Regions from separate parts of the Pseudomonas sp. GW-45 genome, predicted to be linked through region 4. Evidence: predicted binding sites of a transcription regulator. Region 4 holds the regulator's gene; each other region holds the start of a gene.
What was found. Region 4 encodes sigma-54, which starts transcription at its own class of promoters, with help from an activator protein. Its sites were predicted from a motif close to ANTGGCATNNANNTTGCTNT; they were not measured.
Positions count from the first base shown of each region.

Region 1: flgB (flagellar basal body rod protein FlgB) is a predicted target of sigma-54. The motif match lies at 2,329-2,348, and genes of this name have one in related genera.
Region 2: nirB (nitrite reductase large subunit NirB) is a predicted target of sigma-54. The motif match lies at 2,591-2,610, and genes of this name have one in related genera.
Region 3: flhA (flagellar biosynthesis protein FlhA) is a predicted target of sigma-54. The motif match lies at 2,191-2,210, and genes of this name have one in related genera.

Region 1 covers NZ_CM167674.1:2,382,062-2,386,696, reverse strand. The annotation lists gene flgA (flagellar basal body P-ring formation chaperone FlgA) at 1-233, opposite strand, end outside; gene AC1XYH_RS10820 (chemotaxis protein CheV) at 352-1,281, shown strand; gene AC1XYH_RS10815 (CheR family methyltransferase) at 1,341-2,168, shown strand; gene flgB (flagellar basal body rod protein FlgB) at 2,400-2,804, shown strand; gene flgC (flagellar basal body rod protein FlgC) at 2,808-3,248, shown strand; gene flgD (flagellar hook assembly protein FlgD) at 3,266-3,949, shown strand; gene AC1XYH_RS10795 (flagellar hook protein FlgE) at 3,986-4,635, shown strand, end outside.
Region 2 covers NZ_CM167674.1:1,460,950-1,465,584, forward strand. The annotation lists gene AC1XYH_RS06570 (argininosuccinate synthase) at 1-874, shown strand, start outside; gene gloA (lactoylglutathione lyase) at 989-1,372, shown strand; gene AC1XYH_RS06580 (hypothetical protein) at 1,523-2,395, shown strand; gene nirB (nitrite reductase large subunit NirB) at 2,842-4,635, shown strand, end outside.
Region 3 covers NZ_CM167674.1:945,775-950,409, forward strand. The annotation lists gene AC1XYH_RS04285 (EAL domain-containing protein) at 1-643, opposite strand, end outside; gene AC1XYH_RS04290 (tetratricopeptide repeat protein) at 657-1,865, opposite strand; gene flhA (flagellar biosynthesis protein FlhA) at 2,265-4,391, shown strand; gene flhF (flagellar biosynthesis GTPase FlhF) at 4,466-4,635, shown strand, end outside.
Region 4 covers NZ_CM167674.1:2,765,398-2,770,032, forward strand. The annotation lists gene lptC (LPS export ABC transporter periplasmic protein LptC) at 1-58, shown strand, start outside; gene lptA (lipopolysaccharide transport periplasmic protein LptA) at 45-623, shown strand; gene lptB (LPS export ABC transporter ATP-binding protein) at 620-1,345, shown strand; gene AC1XYH_RS12785 (RNA polymerase factor sigma-54) at 1,439-2,941, shown strand; gene hpf (ribosome hibernation-promoting factor, HPF/YfiA family) at 3,020-3,328, shown strand; gene ptsN (PTS IIA-like nitrogen regulatory protein PtsN) at 3,350-3,805, shown strand; gene rapZ (RNase adapter RapZ) at 3,811-4,635, shown strand, end outside.

The sequences.
Region 1 (4,635 bases), 380 kb from region 4:
TCGAGTTCTGCACTGAGCTTATCTTCTGGGCAGATCGGCAGGCGTAGTCGAGCATCGAGCCGGTTCAGCTTGATTTCGTAGCGCGCCGGTTGACCATTGCGTGCGATGTGTTCTTGGACTTCTTGCTCAAGAAACTGGTTGGTCGCGCCGATAAGCTGATCAATGAGCGGGTTAGCGAGCAGTGGCGTTGAAAAAAAGATCGCCAATGCCGCGCACCCGGTGATAAAACGCATACAATTACCTTCATAACAAATGGTCGGTGCGTGTCATTTTACTGTCGGTTGGATAGCCTTAACGCCAATCCTGCAGGAAACATGCCGTATTGAGCTCAATACAAATAAGGAGCTGCCCATGGCTGGTGTAATGGATTCAGTCAATCAGCGTACTCAGCTGGTTGGTCAGAATCGGTTGGAACTGCTGCTGTTCAGGCTGGCAGGCAACCAGCTATATGGCATCAACGTATTCAAGGTGAAAGAGGTGTTGCAATGCCCGCGCCTGACGATGATGCCCAAGCTGCATCCGGTCGTACGCGGAGTCGCGCACATCCGCGGTGGTACGCTGCCGATCCTTGATCTGAACCGTGCTACTGGTGGTCCTGGGCTGGATAATCTAGACACCGCCTTTGTGATTATCACCGAGTACAACTACAAGGTGCAGGGTTTTCTGGTGCGTTCGGTTGAGCGCATCGTCAACATGAATTGGTCCGAGATTCATCCACCGCCAAAGGGCACCGGCCGCGATCATTATCTCACCGCAGTGACGCGGGTCGATAACCAGATGGTTGAAATTATCGACGTGGAGAAAGTGCTTGCTGAAGTGGTGCCGACCAACGAGAAAATTTCCGAAGGCGTGATCAACAAAGAGACACAGGCTGAGGCGCTTACCCGCAAGGTGCTCATAGTTGATGACTCCTCAATCGCGCGCAAGCAAGTCTCGCGCTGCCTGCAGGAAGTAGGCGTGGAAGTCATCACGCTTAACGATGGTAGACAGGCTCTCGACTGGCTTAGGGCCCAGGCTGATTTGGGTGAGGATGTAAGCAAGAGCCTGTTGATGATTGTGTCGGATATCGAGATGCCGGAAATGGACGGCTACACGCTGACCGCCGAAATCCGCAATGATCCGCGACTGAAGAACTTGCATGTGATGCTGCACACCTCATTGTCGGGTGTGTTCAATCAGGCAATGGTCAAGAAGGTAGGCGCTGATGACTTTCTTGCCAAGTTCAAGCCGGATGACCTTGCTCAGCGCGTTATTGATCGCTTGCACGCTACGCGCGAGTAGGCTGAATAAACGATGGCGCGGAATTTTATACTGAACTCAAACAACGCAAGGCGGCGCGTGTGACTTTGGCTAATCAGGACTTTCTGGCATTTCGTGATTTTTTGGAAAAAGCCTGCGGCATTGTGCTGGGTGACAATAAACAGTATCTGGTATCAAGCCGCCTCAATCGGTTGCTCGAGCAGGAGAAAATTGGCAGTTTGGGTGAATTGGTCAAGCGTATTCAAGCCCAGCCGCGCGGCGGTCTTCGCGAGCTGGTTATCGATGCAATGACAACCAATGAAACGCTCTGGTTTCGGGATGTTTACCCGTTTGAAGTGCTCAAGAAAAAGCTCATTCCGGAGTTTATTAAAGGTAGCCCAGGGCAGCGCCTGCGGATCTGGTCTGCTGCTTGCTCGTCAGGTCAAGAGCCATACTCACTGAGTATGTCGATCGATGAGTTTGAACGCAGCAACCTCGGTCAGTTGCGCGGCGGCGCGCAGATCGTTGCCACGGACCTATCCGGTGGCATTCTAAATGCAGCCAAAAGTGCAGAGTACGACAGCCTCTCCGTGGCTCGGGGTTTGTCGCAGGAGCGCCTGACGCGTTACTTTGATCCTTTGACACCAGGTCGCTGGGCGCTCAAGCAGGCGGTGCGCAATCGCGTCGAATTTCGTGCGATCAACCTGCTTGATAGTTACTCGATTCTTGGCAAGTTCGACATTGTGTTCTGCCGTAATGTACTGATCTATTTTTCTGCGGACGTTAAAAAAGACATATTGCGGCGCATTCACGCCACGCTCAAACCCGGCGGATACTTGATGCTGGGCGCGTCAGAGGCCTTGAATGGGTTGCCTGAGCTGTATCAAATGGTGCAATGCAATCCCGGTATTGTGTACCAGGCACGTTGATTTTTCCGCTTCTCCCGAGATTTTGCCGCCGCTTGTTGCGCGGCAAAATCTTTGCCGCTTTCCCTCGATTACCGTCTTTGGCATTGCCGCCTGCCGGTAATGAATTGCCGCTTTTTTGACTCTTAATTGCTTAGCTACTTGATTTAAATACATATTATTTATTGGCATGCACTTTGCTTTGTTGTTGGCATAGAAGTCTTTTGGCTCTGTGCCAGAGCGAGGAAGGTTGCCATGAGTTTGAGTTTCGAAAACGCACTTGGTGTGCATGAACAAGCGCTTAAGTTCCGCTCTCAGCGGGCTGAGGTGCTGGCCAATAATCTCGCCAATGCGGAAACCCCCAACTATAAAGCGCGCGATCTGGATTTCAGTGCGGTGCTAGCGGCGCAGCAGCCGGGCAATAGCCAGGCGGTTAGCGTCGCGCAGACCAATGACGGGCACATCGCCGCTGAAAGCCTTATCGATCAAGTGGCCGGCCTGAGATTTCGCACTCCGCTGCAGCCCTCGCTCGATGGCAACACTGTAGATCCTGAAGCAGAGAAGGCCGCCTACGCCGAAAACGCGATCGACTTTCAGGCCAGCTTTACCTTCCTCAATAGCAAATTCAAAGGGCTGATGACTGCCCTGCGAGGAGAGTAATTTATGTCACTCGATAAAGTATTTGATATTGCCGGATCCGGGATGAGCGCGCAGTCGCTGCGTTTGAACACGGTCGCCAGCAACATTGCCAATGCCGAGACCGTTTCCAGTAGCACCGGCGATACCTATCGCGCGCGCAACCCGGTTTTCGCCACTATTTTTAATGCCGAGCAAGCGACTGGTGCATCCCTATTCAGTGATGAGCAGCAGGCGGGTGCAGGTGTGCAGGTGCTGGGAATTGTTGAGTCGGCCGCTGAGTTGGAGCCGCGCTACGAGCCGGATCATCCGATGGCGAACGAAGAAGGTTATGTGTTTTATCCCAACGTTAATGTGGTGGAAGAGATGGCCAACATGATGGCTGCGTCACGGTCTTACCAGACCAACGTAGAAGTCATGAATACCGCCAAGACCATGTTGCAACGCGTCCTTACTCTGGGTCAGTGAACGGAGATTTATAGATCATGAGTGTCAGCAATAATGTGGCAGTGGGCAACAGTGTATTGGATCAGTACGAGATCAAATCAGACCGTTTCGCCACGGGTGATGATCTGGGCAAAGATCAGTTCCTCGAGCTGTTGGTCGCGCAGATGAACAATCAAGATCCGCTGTCGCCCCAAGAGAACGGTGAATTTATCGCCCAGCTAGCGCAGTTCAGTACGGTTGAGGGTATCGAGAATATGAACACCTCAATGGAAGCGCTGCTCAGCGGTTATCAGTCATCGCAAGCGCTGCAGGCATCTTCTATGGTCGGCCGCACAGTGGTAGTGCCTTCGGACAAGGCCATTGTGGATACCGCTAACGGCCTGGAAGGGCAGTTTGCCTTGCCAAGTGACAGTGGCGCGGTATCCATCAAGGTGCTCGACAGCTCCGGCAGCCTGGTGGACACCATCAATATGGGAAGCCTCGAAGCGGGTATGCATGACTTTACCTGGGATGGGCAGGACTCCAGCGGCAACATCTTGCCGCCCGGCGCTTATACCTTCGAAGCTAATGCATCGATTGATGGCACCACCAAGCAGTTGGCAACGCTGTTGCCAGCCAATGTAGACAGTGTTTCGCTGGGTGCCGGTGAGAACGGTGAGCTGCTGCTTAACGTGGCTGGGCTGGGCAGTATCAGTCTATCCAATGTTTACTCGATTAAATAACAGTCGTCCGACACTGACTGAGTAAGGAGAAATACCATGGGTTTTAATATCGGTTTGAGTGGTATCCGGGCGGCTGCATCCGATCTGAATATCACCGGTAACAACATCGCCAACTCGGGCACTGTTGGCTTTAAAAGTTCGCGTGCCGAGTTTGCCGACGTCTATGCGGCATCGGTATTGGGCTCCGGCAGTAACGCTCAGGGCAGCGGTGTGGCGCTGGCTAATTCGGCTCAGCTATTTACCCAGGGCAATATTGGTTTTACCGAAAACAGCCTGGATTTGGCAATTAACGGTAACGGCTTCTTTGTAACCAGCAAAGAGGGCGCTCTTAGCTACACTCGCGCAGGTTATTTCGGTACCGATAGCGCGGGTAATATCGTCAACAATGCCGGCGAGCGTTTGCAGGGCTTTGGCGTGAACGCGGTATCGGGCCAGATCAATCAGGGTATTCAAACGGACCTGCGCGTGGACACACGCTCTGCCGATCCGAATGCCACAACGGGTATTACTTCCACGCTGAATCTGAACTCCACTCAGACGCGGCCGGCAGTTTTTACCCAGCAGTATGATGCGGCTTATGCTACCTCCATTGCTACCGCAGCTACCCCCGGCAGTCCGACTCCTGCAGAGATTGCTACTGCGCAAGCGGCGGGATTGGCAGCAGGGCAGGCGACATTCGATCCAAC
Region 2 (4,635 bases), 1.3 Mb from region 4:
CTCGCATGGTGCGACCGGCAAAGGCAACGATCAAGTGCGCTTCGAATTGGGTGCCTATGCGCTCAAGCCAGGCGTTAAAGTGATTGCGCCTTGGCGCGAGTGGGATTTGTTGTCGCGTGAGAAATTGATGGATTACGCGGCCAAGCACGATATTCCGATCGAACGTCACGGTAAGAAGAAGTCGCCTTATTCCATGGACGCCAACTTGCTGCACATCTCCTTTGAAGGCGGCGTGCTGGAAGATACCTGGGCCGAGCACGAAGAAGACATGTGGCGCTGGTCCGTATCGCCGGAAAATGCGCCTGACCAAGCTACCTACATTGAGCTCAGCTACCAGAATGGCGACATCGTTGCCATCGACGGAAAGGATATGAGCCCGGCTACCGTGCTGGCTTACCTGAACAAGGTAGGTGGCGACAACGGTATTGGTCGTCTGGATATCGTTGAAAACCGCTTTGTGGGCATGAAATCCCGTGGCTGCTACGAAACCCCCGGCGGCACCATCATGCTGAAAGGTCACCGCGCTATCGAGTCCATCACTCTGGACCGTGAAGTCGCTCACCTGAAAGACAGCTTGATGCCCAAATACGCCGAGCTGATCTACAACGGGTTCTGGTGGAGCCCTGAGCGGGTGATGCTGCAACAGATGATTAATGCATCCCAGGCACAGGTTAACGGTGTCGTGCGTCTCAAGCTCTACAAGGGCAACGTGATGGTGGTTGGCCGCAAGTCTGACGACTCGCTGTTTGATGCCAACATCGCTACCTTTGAAGACGATGCGGGCGCCTACGATCAGGCCGATGCAGCAGGCTTTATCAAGCTGAATGCGCTGCGTATGCGCATTGCTGCTAACAAGGGTCGCAAGCTGCTCTGAGCTACGCGGTGATCTACAAAACGCCCGGTCATCCGGGCGTTTTGCTGTCAGGCTGGCAAGACGAGTCTGAAGCTTGTAGCTTTACTTTGATGCTTCTAATTAAAGGTTGTGAATATGCGTATTTTGCACACCATGCTACGCGTCGGTAATCTGGAAAAATCCGTCGCTTTCTACACTGAAGTGTTGGGTATGACCTTGCTGCGGCGTAAGGATTACCCGGAAGGGCGCTTTACCCTGGCGTTCGTCGGCTATGGCAACGAAGCAGAACACACCGCGCTAGAGCTTACGCATAACTGGGACACCAACGAGTACGATCTGGGCAGCGGCTATGGTCATATCGCCATCGAAGTACTGGATGTGTACAAAGCCTGTGAGCAGATTAAATCGGCAGGCGGCAAGGTGGTGCGCGAGCCGGGTCCGATGAAGCACGGGCAGAGTGTGCTGGCCTTTGTTGAAGATCCCGACGGATATCGGATCGAGCTACTCTGCAAAAAGTAGCTTAGAAGAACCTCCGGGTTACTGAGAAAATAGGCCAGGCGGGCAACATAAAAAGCGCAGTTCGCCTGCTGTAGTGCGCTTTTTAGCGCGGTATCGGCAACGTGAGTGTTTTTTCAACTGCCTGATCGGGGCCTTCAGGGAAGTGTTGGCATGATATGGACGCTGTGCATTTCTATAATAGTGCTTTCTGCCATTGGTTTGTTTCGCTTGCGCCGGGTGCGCAAGCGCGCCGCGCGTGAGCAACGACAGCAGGCGATTACGCAGATTCAACTACTGCGTCAGTTGCTGGAACAGGTGCAACGTCACCGTGGGCTTTCCTTCGGCGCGATGTCTGGCGAGCATTCACTGGAACCTCGGCGCTGGTCGGTGCATCAGCAACTGCTGCAGTTACTGAAGACGATCGGCCAATACGAGGCATCGCTGTATTGGTATGACAGTTGGCATCAAGCGCGGGATATCTGGCAAAAGATTGAAAGTGGCTTCGAACACGAAAGTGCCGAGCACTTGCTGACACTGCACAACGATATGATTGCTTGTCTTTTGCAGACCATTGAAGCCTTGGCCAACCGATTTGATTTAGTCTGTCTGGGGCGCTTGGCGCCGCAGGCGGAAGGGTTGTGGTTTGAGTTGCTGCAGAGTATTGAGCTGCTGGGTCAAAGCCGCGCTGTCGGCACCGGTATCGCAGCCAATCGCCAAAACCTGCCGATTTGGCGTAACCAATTGCAAGTATTGAATAAGCAGATCAATGAGCAGTCGTATGCTGCTCTGGCGCGGCTGATCTCGGATCCGGATTTACGTATTCTGGTCAGCCAGCCGGTGCGTGACGCGGAGGATGCGCTGGACCTCTTGCTCGAGCGCATTCGCACACTACTGGACCGCCAGCCGTCTCCGGCAGTGCATTCAGTGGAGTTCTTTCAGGTTGCTACGCGGGCGATCAGCGCTCAATTACTGCTGGTGGACATGCTGCTCGAGCGGCTCGTCGTGGCTTCTGGCTCGTCCCGCGAACGCGTGGGTAAAGCCTGAGGCCTTGCACCAAAACGGTGTTTTCTCTCAATTCCGCACTCTTCTGGTTCATTCTGCTTTGGCTTATCACGGCCTAGTTGGCATTAAATTTTCGTATATAAATAATATTAAGTTTCCTCTGTAGCGTGATGTATTAATTGATTTAATTTTATTTAAATAATCCGTCATCTGCTCCTCAATCCTTCTTCGTATAACTTTGGCACGCCAATTGCTTTTGTCTGCTCAGTGGCTGTTTTTTGCAGCCTAAACTTCCGGTGGTCATCGTCGACCATCTGCCGCAAGGCTGGGAAGCGGGTGATCCGAGCAACGAAGCTCAGGCTAGCGCCCACAACACAATTTGAGTAGTACCAGGCAACGGCGCCTGGAGTCCCGAAGAGGACTCCAGGCGCTTTTTTTTTGTTTTTTTGCCGGCCCGTGCCGGCTGCGGCTTCGACTGAGGAAAGGCGATGAACTCGAAAGTGACCCCGATCAAGAACGAAACACTGGTCATCATTGGTAACGGGATGGTCGGTCATCATTGTGTCGAGCAACTGACCGAGCAAGGTGCGCTTGCCCAATATCAAGTGCACGTGTTCGGTGAGGAGCTTCAGCGCGCTTACGATCGCGTACACCTCTCGGAGTATTTCGGTGGTCGTGATGCCGAGTCATTGGCCATGTGCGAAGCCGATTTTTATACACAGCATGGGGTGCACATGCACCTAGGCGTGGCAGTACTGGAGATCGACCGCGAGCGCAAAGAGGTGGTTACTAGCGAGGGCCGCCAGCCCTACGACCGCCTGGTGCTGGCGACTGGCTCATATCCTTTTGTACCGCCGATTGCTGGCGCTGAAGGTAATTCAAAGCTGGTTTATCGCACACTGGATGATCTAGATGACATTCGCGCTGCTGCCAACGGCGGTCGTCGTGGTGTTGTGGTCGGTGGTGGCCTGCTTGGCCTGGAAGCAGCCAACGCACTCAAGTCGCTGGGTCTTGAAGCCCATGTGGTCGAGTTCGCTCCGCGGCTGATGCCGGTGCAACTTGACCCAGACGGTGGTGCGGCATTGAAAGCGCGTATCGAAGAACTCGGCGTACGTGTGCATCTCAACCGCGCAACCAGTGAAATTGTCGCTGGCGAAGAATACGCCTATCGCATGAACTTCAGTGATGGTGAGTCGCTGGAAACTGATCTAATCGTATTCTCCGCTGGCATCCGCCCGCAGGACGCATTGGGCCGTAGCGCCGGCCTGGATATCGCTGAACGCGGTGGCGTGGTAATCGATAGTGACTACCGCACCAACGACCCCGACATTTACGCCATCGGCGAGTGTGCTTCCTGGAACGGCAGCATCTTTGGCTTGGTCGCACCGGGCTACACCATGGCGCGCAACCTGGCGGCGCTGCTGGTAGGCAAGCAGCATGAAAGCTTTATCGGCGCCGACATGTCTACCAAGCTGAAACTGCTGGGTGTTGATGTGGGCTCCATCGGTGACGCTCACGCTGCAACGCCTGGTGCAAAGAGTTACCGGTTTAACGACGAGGTCAACTCCAGCTATCGCCGTCTTGTGGTCTCTCCGGATGGCAGTCAGGTGATAGGCGCGGTGTTGGTGGGCGATAACAGCTACTACGACACCTTGCTGCAATATGCGCAGAACGGTATCAAGCTGCCAGCAGATCCGGCCAGCCTGATTCTGCCAGCAGGCGAGGGTGCTCCTGCACTGGGTGCTGATGCCTTGCCGGATACGGCGACTATTTGCTCCTGCCACAACGTCAGCAAAGGAGCGATCTGCTGTCAGGTAGATACCGGCTGCACTGATCTCGGTGATCTGAAACTGGCAACCAAAGCGGGTACTGGTTGCGGTGGTTGCAGCGCGCTGCTCAAGCAAGTGTTTGAACATGAACTCAGTGCCCGCGGCGTTGAGGTCGACAAAAGTCTGTGTGAGCACTTCGCGCATACCCGCCAGGAGCTGTACGGCATTGTGCGGGTTGAAGGCATCATTAGCTTTGAAGAGCTGCTGGCCAAGCATGGCCGTGGACACACCGGCTGCGACATTTGCAAACCGGCGGTAGGCTCCGTTCTGGCATCGTGCTGGAACCAGCCGATCACCGACCCTTCACTGGTGCCGCTGCAGGACACCAACGATACCTTCATGGCCAACATGCAGAACAACGGCACCTATTCCGTTGTGCCACGTATCGCTGGTGGTGAGATCACCCCAGACAAGTTGATCGCGCTCGGTGCGGTGGCTAAGAAATACGATCTC
Region 3 (4,635 bases), 1.8 Mb from region 4:
CCCGACTGACCGTGCGCACAATATCTTCCGCTCGCCAATCGGTAATCGCTAACCCAATGGGTTGTTGCTGGTTGTTGAAAATTAAAACCGCGTGGCTGATCACGGCGCTGTCGATGCTGGCTTTGTAGTAAGCGGGCATCCAGTTATTGGCGGGATCGATATTGCTGTTGGATTGTTGCTCAAGTTCAGTCAGGCGCTGATACCACTGCCGTATCATTTGCTGGTCGGCTGCCGGAATGGCCTCGACCAGAATGTTGCTCTCCTGACGATAGGCATAAAGCGCCTTCTCGGTTCTGCCGTCTGCGAACCATAGGCTGCTGCCGTAACTATCGGGAAAGTCTCGCAACGTCTGTTGCAGGCTCTGGCGCAAGCGCTGCACCGTAACCGCAGAGTTGTCCTCCAGGCTATCAAACAGGCTGCCGGTGCGGGCCAGTCCATGAGTGTTGTATTCCATCTGCCGATGGTGGGCGTTGATGCGGTCCAGGTTGGCGTAGAAAGTGTCGGTAATTTGTCGCTGCCGCAACTCAGCCATGGCATTTTGCGCGTACTCCAGATTCAAGCTGGACATCAGCCAAGTACCAAACATGAAGATGCACACCAGCAGGCTGAGCAGAAACATGATTGCTGGCTTGACCGGGAGCATGGGCATTCCTTGGCTAGAGTCCGTTAAGCCCAGAATGGACGCGGCCTTGGGCCTGAGTCAACTCTTCCGGACTGAGTTGGGACGATAGCTGTTCTACATGCCGTTTGCCGCGTTTTTCGCCGTTAACCAACGCCAAGCTCAGCCAGACGTAAGCCTCTATCAGGTCGGTATCGCCACTGGTGCCCTGCAGATAATCCATGCCTAGCTCATATTGGGCGGTGGCCGAGTTCTTTTTTGCTGCCTCTCGCAGCCAATGACGAGCGCTAGCTGAACCTTTTTGCTGGTTGGCCAGCTGCAAAATAGCGGGCACATAACCGGCGCTGGCGGCGCGATGCAGGTGGACCTGCGATTGCGGAAAGTTCCTGGCGAGCCCCGTGCCTTGCTGGTAAGCCTGGGCCAGTAAAAAGTTGGCCTCGCGCTGGTCCTGATCACTTGCTGCCTTCAGCCAGGTAGCGGCTTCTTCTTGTTGATCTTGTGCGGCGAGTAGTTGAGCCAGTAACAGCTGACCGTTGGCGTCGCCCTGGCCAGCCGACTCGCGTGCCCAGCGCAGCGCCTCAGCCTGATCTCCGTCTGTTTGTGCAATCACCGCAAGGTGATGCTGGGCTTTGCCATCGCCCTTCGCGGCAGCGGCAGAGCAGGAAGGTTGAGCTTGCTGAAAGTTTTTAATGCTAAACAACAGGTAGCAATCTTTTGCGTTATTGCTGCTGGCAGCGCGTTGGCTGACGGGCGTGTTGGCTTTGGCGGTTGGCGTAACGGGTGTGGCGTTAGTTTGAGTAGCAACCGCCGACTGCGCCGCGCTCACCCGTTGGGCGAAGGCATCAATCACCGCAGGACAAGAGAATACATAGCCGCGCTTAAGGCGTTGTAGCGTTGCAGCGTTGGGATCCTGTGGAGCATAACGGGCGGCAACCACGCCGCAACGTTCGCTGCGTTCGGCACGGACCAACTCTGCATAGGGAGCGTAGTCCGAGTCTTCGCCGTGCCGCTGCAAGTAGACAGTGAGTGGGTCTATATATTCTTGATCAAACAGCGCTTGCACCTCAGCGTGGCGTTCCTGCTCCTTGGGATCGCTCGTTAAACTGGCGGCGAGGTCGGCCAGGCGCTGGCGCTGATTTTTTAATACTTCGCTAGAGCGTGCCAACAGACTGTCAGGCTGAGATAGGGTCTCGCAGCCAGTCAGGGCCGCGGTAACGATGAGCAGCAAAACAACAAGTACGCGCATGAATTCTCTCTGTGATGGCCAGGAACCACTGAGTATGGCTATTGAAAATGCGTGAAAATAACAGCGCTTGTTAGCTATTCGCAGTGTCTTTCAGTGCGCTTCGGTCTATCAGAGTCTCGACCGGAAAAACTGCGCGGTTAACTGATTCCGAGGCCTTTACGCAGGTTTGCCGGTTACTCAATGGCCTCATTCAAAGCTGGGCCATCCGTTGCCGTTGTTGTTAGCGCAGTGTATCAGAGTGACAGCACCAGCAAAGCATAGCACTGGTTTTCAGGTTTGGTGTATGGCACTTCGACATTATCTCGGTCGACGTTCCCTTCGTTAAACTGGAACGCTTCTTGCGTAGGCTCTGTTAGCACGCATATAGCGTCAAATTATTGATTGGGGAAGCTCTGGGCAATGGCTGTCGATCGCACACAAATGATGGGTAACATGCGGACCAATCTAGCCGGCTTACGCCACGGCAGTCTGGGTGTGCCTATTCTATTGCTGGTGATGCTCGGCATGATGATGTTGCCGGTGCCACCTTTCATACTCGACGTGCTCTTTACCTTCAATATTGCACTGGCTTTGGTGGTGCTGTTGGTCGGCGCTTACGCCTTGCGCCCGCTTGATTTCGCCGTGTTCCCCACCATATTGCTGGTCGCCACCTTACTGCGCTTGGCGCTCAACGTAGCGTCTACGCGAGTGGTGCTGCTCTATGGTCATGAGGGTGGTGACGCGGCGGGTAAGGTTATTCAGGCCTTCGGTGAAGTGGTGATCGGCGGTAACTATGTTGTGGGTCTGGTGGTGTTCGCCATCCTGATGATTATCAACTTTGTGGTAGTTACCAAGGGTGCTGGGCGTATCTCAGAAGTGAGCGCTCGCTTCACCCTGGATGCTATGCCTGGCAAACAGATGGCAATCGACGCCGATTTGAATTCGGGTCTGATTGATCAGGAACAGGCCAAGACCCGGCGGATGGAGGTGTCGCAGGAAGCGGATTTCTACGGCTCCATGGACGGTGCCAGTAAGTTCGTACGCGGTGACGCGGTTGCCGGTCTGCTGATTCTGTTCATCAACGTGATTGGTGGTTTAGCCATCGGTATGGCGCAGCACGGCCTGCCATTCGCAGAAGCCGGCAAAATCTACGTGCTGTTGACCATTGGTGACGGTTTGGTGGCGCAAATTCCGTCGCTGCTGCTGTCTACCGCTGCCGCCATTATGGTGACGCGGGTCTCCACCTCTGAAGACATGGGCGCGCAGGTGCAGCGTCAGATGTTCACCTCGCCCAAGGCGCTGGCTATTGCCGCGGCGATCATGATCATCATGGGCCTGATTCCCGGCATGCCACACTTTTCCTTTATTGGTTTGGGTGCGCTGGCAGCCGGTGGCGCCTACGTGATTGCCAAACGACAGCAGGTCAAGGTTGAAGAGGACGCTGAGGTTGAGCGCAAGCAGGCGCTGCCGCCAGCGGTGCAGTCGCCAGAAACCCGTGAGCTGGGCTGGGATGACGTCACCCCGGTCGACATGGTGGGGTTGGAGGTAGGTTACCGTTTGATTCCGCTGGTCGACCGGAACCAGGGTGGGCAGTTGCTGGCGCGGATTAAGGGCGTGCGTAAAAAACTGTCACAGGACTTGGGCTTTTTGATGCCCTCGGTACACATCCGCGACAACCTCGATCTGGCACCCAATGCCTATAGATTGACGCTGATGGGTGTTGGCGTAGCTGAAGCTGAGGTTTACCCAGACCGTGAGCTGGCAATCAACCCAGGCCAGGTATTTGGCGAAATCAAAGGCTTGGCGGGTAAAGATCCTGCCTTTGGGTTGGATGCGGTATGGATCGAGCCGATGCAGAAAGACCAGGCTCAGTCGCTTGGTTACACGGTAGTCGACGCCAGCACCGTGGTGGCCACCCACATCAACCAAATTCTGCACAAGCACGCACATGAGCTGATTGGCCATGAGGAAGTGCAGCAGCTGCTGCAAGTGCTGGCCAAGGCTTCGCCAAAGCTGGCTGAGGAGCTAGTGCCAGGGCTTATTTCAGTCTCCAATCTGCTCAAAGTGTTGCAGGGCCTGCTGCAGGAGCAGGTGCCGGTGCGCGACATTCGGACCATCGCTGAGTCTATCGCTAACAGCTCGGGCAAGAGTCAAGATACTGGCGCTGTGATTGGGGCAGTGCGCGTTGCGCTGTCGCGCTCGATCGTGCAAAGCATTGTGGGGCTTGACTCCGAGCTGCCTGTGATCACTCTGGAGCCAAGGTTGGAACAGATGTTGCTACAGAGTCTTCAGAAGGCTGGGCAGGGTGTCGATGATGGCATGTTGCTGGAGCCCGGGATGGCAGAAAAACTGCAACGCTCGTTGTCAGAAGCGGTGCAGCGTCAGGAAGTACAGGGCAAGCCAGCGATCCTGCTGGTGGCTGGGCCGATTCGGATGATGATGGCCAAGTTTGTCCGCTACGCCGCCCCCGGAGCTCATGTGTTGTCCTACCAGGAAATTCCGGACAGCAAGCAGGTGACCATAGTCGCCACGGTCGGACAGAACTGAGCCAAGGCTCAAGAACGCAGATTAAACGCAGCCTGGCGCGATGCGCGGGGCACCGGTAACTGATGAGGTCAGCCATGAAAGTCAAACGTTTCTTTGCCGCCGATATGCGCCAAGCGATGAAACTGGTGCGTGATGAGCTGGGCGCTGACGCCTCGATTATCGCTAACCGCCGTGTGGCTGGTGGGGTAGAGCTGACCGCAGCGCTGGACTATGTTGCGCCGCGCATCACGCCGCCGACGCCAGG
Region 4 (4,635 bases):
CAATGACGGCCGCCTGCAGCTGCTGTCCACCGTACGAGGCCAACATGAGGTGCGCTAAATCCCTCTTTGTCATGACGCTGATGCTGTATCCAGCCGCTTCCGCGCTTGCCCTGCCCAGCGACAGCAGCCAGCCAATTCGCATTCAAGCTAATACTGCCACGCTGGACGACAAGCGTAATACTGCTGTCTACACCGGCAATGTAATCATTACTCAAGGCACCATGCGCCTTGCCGGCACTCGCGTAACCCTGACTAGCGACGCCAACGGGGAGCTGAACAAGATGGTTACCCAGGGCGGCCCAGCTACCTACCAGCAGACGCCGGAGGCCAACAAGCCGCCAGTCAAAGCTCACGCGCAGACGATTGAGTACTACGCTGCGGATGAGCGCGTGGTGCTGATCGACAAAGCCTTTCTTGAGCAGTCGGGCAATACCTTCCAGGGCGACTACGTCAGCTATGACATTCCTGGCCAGGTAGTCGACGCTGGGCGCAATAGCAGCAGCGGTGCCACTGGAGCAGATAGCGGCGGCGATGGCCGTATCGAGATCACCATTCAGCCTCGCAGTCGTGGCAACGCCACTACTGAGAGTGCTGATGGCGAGAGCGAGTCAACGGCGCCATGAGCACATTACAAGCTCGAAATTTGGCCAAAGCCTATAAAGCGCGCCAAGTGGTCAAGGATGTTTCGATTTCGATCAACAGCGGCGAAGTGGTTGGCCTACTCGGACCCAACGGTGCTGGCAAGACCACCTGTTTCTATATGATTGTGGGTCTAGTCAAATCCGATCAGGGCGAAGTACATATCGACAACACTGACATTACCGCCCTGCCCATGCATGGGCGCGCTCGTGAAGGCATCGGATACCTACCGCAGGAAGCGTCCATCTTTCGCAAATTGAGTGTGGCCGACAACATCATGGCCATTCTCGAGACCCGCAAAGACCTTAATGCCGAGGCACGCAAAGGCAAGCTGGAATCACTGATGCGCGAGTTTCATATCCAGCACCTGCGCGACAACCTGGGCATGAGCCTGTCCGGCGGCGAACGTCGTCGGGCCGAAATCGCCCGCGCCCTGGCAACCGACCCTAGCTTTATCCTGCTGGACGAGCCATTCGCCGGCGTTGACCCCATCTCGGTCAGCGACATCAAGCAGATCATCCAACACCTCAAAGATAAAGGCATAGGTGTGCTCATCACCGACCACAACGTGCGCGAGACGCTGGATATCTGTGATAAGGCTTATATCGTCAATGAAGGCACTATCATTGCTGAAGGCGACGCCGAAACCGTTCTGGCTGATCAAACGGTCAAGGATGTCTATCTGGGCCACGCCTTCCGGCTATAAAACAACACTGGTTTCAGGCATGCTACAAGACCACATGAGCCAGAGCTGCCTCGATAACGGTTAGACCAAGCGCACAAGGTAATTCGCCAAATAATGAAACCCACGCTCGTCCTCAAGATGGGGCAGCAGCTGACGATGACACCGCAGCTGCAGCAAGCCATCCGACTGCTACAGCTTTCCAGTCTTGACCTTCAACAGGAGGTGCAAGAAGCGCTGGAAGCCAATCCAATGTTGGAGATGGCCGACGAAGGCGATGACGACTACAGCGCCAGCGATACCGAGAGCAAAGACAGCGACAGCGACCCATCCTCTGTCACCGTCCCCGAACCCGTTACTCTTGATGCCATAGACCAGCACAGCCAGCCTGAAGAAGACGGCAACTGGAACGAGCAAATCCCTAATGAGTTGCCGGTCGACACACAGTGGGATGACGTTTACCAAAGCTCAACCAGCTCCTTGCCCAGCCAGGATGAAGAAGACTGGGACTACACCTCCCGCACTGGCACCGGCGAAACGTTGCAAAGTCACCTGGAATGGCAACTCAATCTGATTCCTATGTCGGAGACCGATTACGAAATTGCCATTGCATTGATTGATGGCATCAACGCCGACGGTTATCTGGAAGAATCACTGGACGACATCCTCGCTTCCCTGCCACCCGAAATGGACGTGGAGATGGATGAGGTGGAAATGGTGCTGCACCGTATCCAGCAGTTCGAGCCGGTCGGCATCGGCGCGCGTGATCTGAGCGAATGTCTGCTGCTGCAGATTCGCCAATTACCCGCCGATACACCCATGCTGGAACAAGCAACACGGGTGGTCCGCGATCATCTTGAACTGCTCGGTAGTCGGGATTTTAGCCAGCTGATGCGCCGCAGCAAGCTTAAGGAAGATCAACTGCGCGATGTGGTTGCATTGATCCAGACACTAAATCCACGTCCTGGCGGCGAAATTGCCTCGGGCGAGCCGGAATACGTTATTCCCGATGTAATCGTGCGCAAGGATAACAATCGCTGGCTGGTTGAACTAAACCAGGAGTCAGTGCCGAAGGTAAGAGTTAACAACCAATATGCCTCCATGGTGCGCCGCGCCGACTCAAGCCAGGACAACACCTACCTGCGCAATAATCTGCAAGAGGCGCGATGGTTTATTAAGAGCCTGCAGAGCCGCAACGAAACGCTGATGAAGGTTGCTACCCAGATCGTTGAGCATCAGCGCGGTTTTCTCGAGCAAGGTGAAGAGGCCATGAAACCTCTAGTGCTGCACGATATCGCTGAAGCCGTTGGTATGCACGAGTCGACCATCTCGCGCGTTACCACCCAGAAATTCATGCACACCCCGCGTGGTATCTTCGAACTCAAGTACTTTTTTTCTAGCCATGTGGGCACAAGCGAGGGCGGAGAATTCTCCTCTACGGCGATCCGCGCACTGATTAAAAAACTGGTTGCAGCAGAAAACCCAAAGAAACCATTGAGCGATAGCAAGATCGCTGGTTTACTGGAAGAACAAGGAATCGAGGTGGCCCGTCGGACCATCGCGAAATACCGCGAATCGCTCAACATAGCACCGTCGAGCGAGCGCAAGAGGCTGGTTTGAGCCTTCAAGAATTAAGCAATGGCACCACCGGGCGGCATCATGCTGCCCTGCAACATCAAGCCAATCAGGAGAAGCCGTATGCAATTGAATATTAGCGGTCATCAACTCGATATCACTGACGCACTGCGTGATCACGTCACTGAAAAAATGGCCCGCCTGGAGCGGCACTTTGACAAAATCACCAACGTCCAGGTAACCCTTGAAGTAGAAAAACTCCGACAGAAAGCTGAAGCCACCCTGCATGTCGCCGGCGGTGAAGTCGTCGCCCTGGCCGAAAGTACCGACATGTACGCGGCGATTGATCAGCTCACCGACAAGCTCGATAGGCAACTGATCAAGCACAAAGAAAAACACATCGATCGCCTGCAGGGCGCCAATGACCGTTAACGCGAACCTCACCGCATACTCATGCAAATAGATCATATATTGACCCCTGACCGCACCTTTTCGGGCGTTCAGGGGGGATCCAAGAAACGTGTGCTGGAATTGATCGGCAAGCTGGTTGCTCAGCACACCAACCTTGATCCAGACGCCATTTATGAAAGCCTTATAGCCCGAGAAAAGCTCGGTTCTACTGGTTTTGGTAATGGCATTGCGATTCCCCATTGCCGCCTGGGCGATTGCCACCAGGCAATTGGCGCACTGCTGCAGCTGGATGGAAAAATCGATTTTGATGCGCTGGACGGCCAGCCCGTGGACCTTATTTTCGTTCTTTTGGTCCCACAGGAAGCAACCGACCAGCACCTGCAGATACTTAAAATGCTGGCAGGCAAACTGGATCAGGCTAGCCTGCGCGAAGCACTGCGCTCAGCACCTGATGCCCAAAGCCTGTATGAAGTAATGGCGGCCGGAGATGGAGGCTGAAACCAATGCGCCTCGTCGTCGTCAGTGGCCGCTCAGGGTCAGGTAAAAGTACCGCACTGCATCTCTTGGAAGACAACGGTTTCTACTGCATTGATAACCTACCGGCAGGCCTGCTACCGGAATTGGCAAGACAGGCCAGCGAAGCCGAGTTGAGCTTGCCGGCGATTGCTATCAGTATCGATGCCCGCAACTTAGCCAGCGACCTACAGCGCTTCCCTGAACTCTTGAAACAAGTACGCGAAGCCGGCGTAAATTGCGACGTTCTGTTTCTGGCAGCTACCGATGACGTGCTTATCAAACGTTTCTCGGAGACTCGTCGCAAGCACCCGCTGACTGACGGCGAGCGCTCCCTTGCAGAAGCTATCGCTCAAGAGCTGCGCATACTTGAACCGATCATCGATCTGGCTACCTTGAAGATTGATACCAGCCACCTGAATCTCTACCAGCTACGCGATCAGATTAAGCAGCGTCTACTCGGCAGCCAAGGCAGCACCCCGTCGGTATTGATTCAGTCATTCGGCTTCAAACGTGGCGTGCCCGCTGATGCAGATTTGATTTTCGACGTGCGCTGTTTACCCAACCCTTACTGGCGCGCTGACCTACGTCCCTATTCCGGGCGCGACCAACCTGTACGCGAATATTTAGACAGCCAGCCTGACGTCGAAGAAATGTTTCAGGACATCCGCCAGTTTCTGAAAAAGTGGCTACCACGCTACGCCGCTGGCGAGCGCAGCTATATGACCATCGCCATTGGCTGTACAGGAGGCCACCATCGCTCGGTCTACCTCACCGAACGCTTGGTCAAAGAATTAGCGCCAAGCACGCCAAAT